2 regions of the Pseudomonas soli genome follow, and region 2 is predicted to be linked to the other one. Evidence: predicted binding sites of a transcription regulator. Region 2 holds the regulator's gene; the other holds the start of a gene.
The links. The regulator sigma-54, encoded in region 2, starts transcription at its own class of promoters, with help from an activator protein. The targets are predictions, from matches to a motif close to ANTGGCATNNANNTTGCTNT.
Positions count from the first base shown of each region.

Region 1: glnA (type I glutamate--ammonia ligase) is a predicted target of sigma-54. The motif match lies at 1,264-1,283, and genes of this name have one in related genera.

Region 1 covers NZ_CP128543.1:5,527,293-5,529,700, reverse strand. The annotation lists gene glnA (type I glutamate--ammonia ligase) at 1-1,165, opposite strand, end outside; gene thiI (tRNA uracil 4-sulfurtransferase ThiI) at 1,569-2,408, shown strand, end outside.
Region 2 covers NZ_CP128543.1:1,072,662-1,075,069, forward strand. The annotation lists gene hpf (ribosome hibernation-promoting factor, HPF/YfiA family) at 1-104, opposite strand, end outside; gene LU688_RS04840 (RNA polymerase factor sigma-54) at 183-1,679, opposite strand; gene lptB (LPS export ABC transporter ATP-binding protein) at 1,854-2,408, opposite strand, start outside.

The DNA of each region.
Region 1 (2,408 bases), 1.6 Mb from region 2:
CTGGGTGGATCTTGTTTTGGATGCCATCCAGGCCTGCCATCAGCAGGGCCGCGAAGGCGAGGTACGGGTTGGCCGACGGGTCCGGGAAGCGCGCTTCGATACGACGGGCTTTCGGGCTGCCGACGTAAGGAATACGGATCGAGGCGGAACGGTTGCGCGCCGAGTAGGCCAGCATCACCGGAGCTTCGAAACCTGGGACCAGACGCTTGTAGGAGTTGGTCGACGGGTTGGTGAAGCCGTTCAGGGCCTTGCCGTGCTTGATGATGCCGCCGATGAAGTACAGGGCGGTATCGGACAGGCCGGCATAGCCTTCGCCGGAGAAGGTGTTCTTGCCGTCTTTCCAGATCGACATGTGCACGTGCATGCCCGAGCCGTTGTCGCCGTATAGAGGCTTGGGCATGAAGGTGGCGGTACGGCCATAGGCGTCGGCAACGTTGTGCACGACGTATTTCAGAGCCTGTACTTCGTCAGCTTTCTTCACCAGGGTGTTGAACTTGACGCCGATTTCGTTCTGGCCGGCAGTCGCCACTTCATGGTGGTGAACTTCGACGGTCTGGCCCATTTCTTCCAGTGCGTTGCACATGGCGGTGCGGATTTCGTGGTCGTGGTCGAACGGCGGAACCGGGAAGTAGCCGCCTTTCACGCCCGGGCGGTGGCCTTTGTTGCCGCCTTCCACGTCAGCGCCAGTCATCCACGAGCCTTGCTCGGAGAAGATCTTGAACATCGAGCCGGAGATGTCCGAATGGAACTTCACTTCGTCGAAGATGAAGAACTCAGGCTCTGGGCCTGCGAACACGGTGTCACCGATGCCGGTGCTCTTCAGGTACTCTTCGGCGCGCTTGGCGATGCCGCGCGGGTCACGATCGTAGCCCTGCATGCTCGACGGGTCGACGATGTCGCAGGTGATGATCAGGGTCGGTTCTTCGGTGAATGGGTCCAGCACGGCGGTTTCGTCGACCGGCATCAGGATCATGTCGGAGGCTTCGATGCCTTTCCAGCCAGCGATGGAGGAGCCGTCGAACATCTTGCCGACTTCGAAGAAGTCTTCATCCAGGCCATCGCGCGCTGGCATGGTCACGTGATGCTGAATGCCTTTGGTGTCCGTGAAACGCAGATCAATCCACTTGACGTCATGATCTTTGATGAGTTGAACCGACTTCGACATGTTGTCCTCCGGATGGTCGAGGGCGCAGTTGGCCGCTGCCCTGGAAATAAGGGTGTCGCTGGGCGCGGATAGTCGGCCAAGCTTACCTGCCTCACAAGGGAGCAAATTGCATGCCAGTGCCCGAAAATGGCGAGGGTGGGATAAAAGGGGGCGTTGGCGGGCATTTGTCCAGGTGGCGCTGATGCAGAGCGCACCCATAAGATGCGCTTTTCAGAATTGCTGCACTATTATGGTGCGCGCCCGGGGGCCTCATTGCGGGGCAAGTCGCATCGGCGCTCCGCCGTGCCACGGTACATGCGCGATAAATCCAACCCTCTGTACAAAAGTTGGTCAAAAGCTGAGCAATTTCCGCTATAATTCGCGCCCCTCATTTTCGGTAGGCCCTGGGCGCGCTGTTAAACCAATGAAACTTATCGTCAAAGTCTTCCCAGAAATCACCATCAAGAGCCGGCCGGTGCGCAAGCGCTTCATCCGCCAGCTCGGCAAGAACATTCGCAACGTGCTCAAGGATATCGATCCTGAGCTCGCGGTCGATGGTGTCTGGGACAATCTCGAAGTGGTTACCCGCGTCGAGGACGAGAAGCTCCAGCGCGAGATGATCGAGCGCCTCACCTGCACACCGGGTATCACCCACTTCCTGCAGGTCGAGGAATATCCGCTGGGCGATTTCGACGACATCGTCGCCAAGTGCAAGCACCACTTCGGCCATCTGCTGGCCGGCAAGCGCTTCTCGGTACGCTGCAAGCGCGGCGGTCACCACGACTTCACCTCGATGGACGTCGACCGCTACGTCGGCAGCCAGCTGCGCCAGCAGTGCGGCGCCGCCGGCATCGACCTGAAGACGCCAGAAGTCGTGGTGCGCATGGAAATCCGTGACCAGCGCCTGTACGTGATCCACAACCAGCACAACGGCATCGGCGGCTACCCGTTGGGTGCCCTGGAGCAGACCCTGGTACTTATGTCCGGTGGTTTCGACTCCACCGTGGCGGCTTACCAGATGATGCGCCGCGGCCTGATGACCCATTTCTGCTTCTTCAACCTCGGTGGCCGTGCCCACGAGCTGGGCGTGATGGAAGTGGCCCACTACCTGTGGAAGAAGTACGGCAGCAGCCAGCGCGTGCTGTTCATCAGCGTGCCGTTCGAGGAAGTGGTCGGCGAGATTCTCAACAAGGTCGACAACAGCTACATGGGCGTCACCCTCAAGCGCATGATGCTGCGCGGCGCGGCGCACATGGCCGACCGC
Region 2 (2,408 bases):
GTGATCTTGTCGAAATGACCCTCCACCCGGGCGAGCTTCTCGAGCACGTAATCGCGCAGTGGTTGGGTGACTTCTACATGCTGTCCACTGATGTTGACTTGCATACAGCTTCTCCTTTGTTGCCCGTGCATAAAGAGGCAGGTGTTGCACCTGCCACTGAAACGCTGTGGCACATCCGGGGGCTACATCAGCCGCTTACGCTCGCTCGAGGGTGCGATCCCCAACGACTCGCGATACTTGGCGACGGTGCGACGGGCTACCTGGATGCCTTGTGCCTCCAGTAAACCAGCGATCTTGCTGTCACTCAATGGCTTTTTCTGATTTTCCGCAGCCACCAGTTTCTTGATGATCGCGCGGATAGCCGTAGACGAGCATTCGCCGCCTTCGGCGGTGCTCACGTGGCTCGAGAAAAAGTATTTCAGTTCGTAGATGCCGCGTGGGGTGTGCATGTATTTCTGGGTGGTTACCCGGGAAATTGTCGATTCATGCATGCCTACCGCTTCGGCGATGTCATGCAGGACCAGCGGTTTCATCGCCTCGTCGCCATGGTCGAGGAAGCCACGCTGGTGTTCGACGATCTGCGTCGCCACTTTCATCAGCGTCTCGTTGCGGCTCTGCAGGCTCTTGATGAACCAGCGCGCTTCCTGCAACTGATTGCGCATGAACGTGTTGTCGGCGCTGGTGTCGGCACGACGGACGAAGCCGGCGTACTGCGGATTGACGCGCAGCTTCGGCACTGCCTCCTGGTTGAGCTCGACCAGCCAGCGCTCGCTGTCCTTGCGCACGATGACGTCGGGCACGACGTACTCGGGTTCACTGGACTCGATCTGCGAGCCTGGGCGCGGGTTGAGGCTCTGCACCAGTTCGATGATCTGGCGCAGCTCGTCTTCCTTGAGCTTCATGCGGCGCATCAGCTGGCTGTAGTCACGGCTGCCGAGCAGGTCGATGAAGTCGGTGACCAGGCGCTGTGCCTCGCTCATCCAGGGTGTCGAGGCCGGCAGCTGGCGCAGTTGCAGCAGCAGGCATTCGCCGAGGGTGCGGGCGCCAATGCCGGCAGGCTCGAACTGCTGGATACGGTGCAGTACTGCCTCGACCTCGTCCAGCTCGATGTCCAGCTCCGGGTCAAAACCGGCGCAGATTTCTTCGAGGGTGTCTTCCAGGTAGCCCTGGGCGTTGATGCTGTCGATCAGGGTGACGGCGATCAGGCGGTCGGTGTCGGACATCGGCGCCAGGTTGAGCTGCCACAGCAGGTGGCTTTGCAGGCTCTCGCCCACCGATGTGCGAGTGGTGAAGTCCCATTCGTCATCATCGTTGCTTGGCAGGCTGCTGGCGCTGGTCTGGTAGATGTCTTCCCAGGCGGTGTCGACCGGCAATTCGTTGGGGATCCGCTCGGCCCACTCGCCGTCCTCGAGGTTTTCCGTGTTGCTGCTGGAGGTTTCCTGGAAACTGTTGTCCTGGGCTTCGGCGACCTGCTTGTTCTCGGCGTTGTCCGCCATCGGGTCGCTGTTGTCGAAGTCCTCGCCGTCTTCCTGACGTTCGAGCATCGGGTTGGACTCCAGCGCTTCCTGGATTTCCTGCTGGAGGTCCAGGGTGGAGAGCTGAAGCAGGCGGATGGCCTGTTGCAACTGAGGTGTCATCGTCAGTTGCTGGCCCATTTTTAGGACGAGCGATGGTTTCATGGCTGGGGCTTAATACCTTGTTGCCGGCGCGCATGCGCCATCCACTACACGTAGGGCGCTTGGGCGCCGACTTTAAGCAAGTTATATGCCTGAAATTGCAGCGTTTGCCTAGAGCACTTTAACAACTTAAGCCCCGATCAGGCGCATTCGCCAGTGCTCCGGGCAGGCCTGCGGTCAGAGTCGGAACTCGTGCCCCAGGTAAACTTCCTTGACCAGCTGGTTGGCCAGGATGGTCTCGGCATCGCCTTCGGCGATCAGTTGGCCATCGTTGACGATGTAGGCCGTCTCGCAGATGTCCAGGGTCTCGCGAACGTTGTGGTCGGTGATCAATACGCCGATGCCCTTGTTCTTGAGGTGGTGGATGATCTGCTTGATGTCGCCGACGGAAATCGGGTCGACACCGGCGAACGGTTCGTCCAGCAGGATGAACTTGGGTGCGGTGGCCAGGGCGCGGGCGATCTCGACCCGGCGACGCTCACCACCGGACAGGCTCATGCCCAGGTTGTCGCGGATGTGACTGATGTGGAATTCCTGCAGCAGGCTTTCCAGCTCCTTGCGCCGGCCTTCGCGGTCGAGGTCCTTGCGGGTCTCGAGGATGGCCATGATGTTGTCGGCCACCGACAGCTTGCGGAAGATCGAGGCTTCCTGCGGCAGGTAGCCGATACCGGCCTGGGCGCGCCCGTGCATCGGCTGGTGGCTGACGTCGAGGCTGTCGATCAGCACACGGCC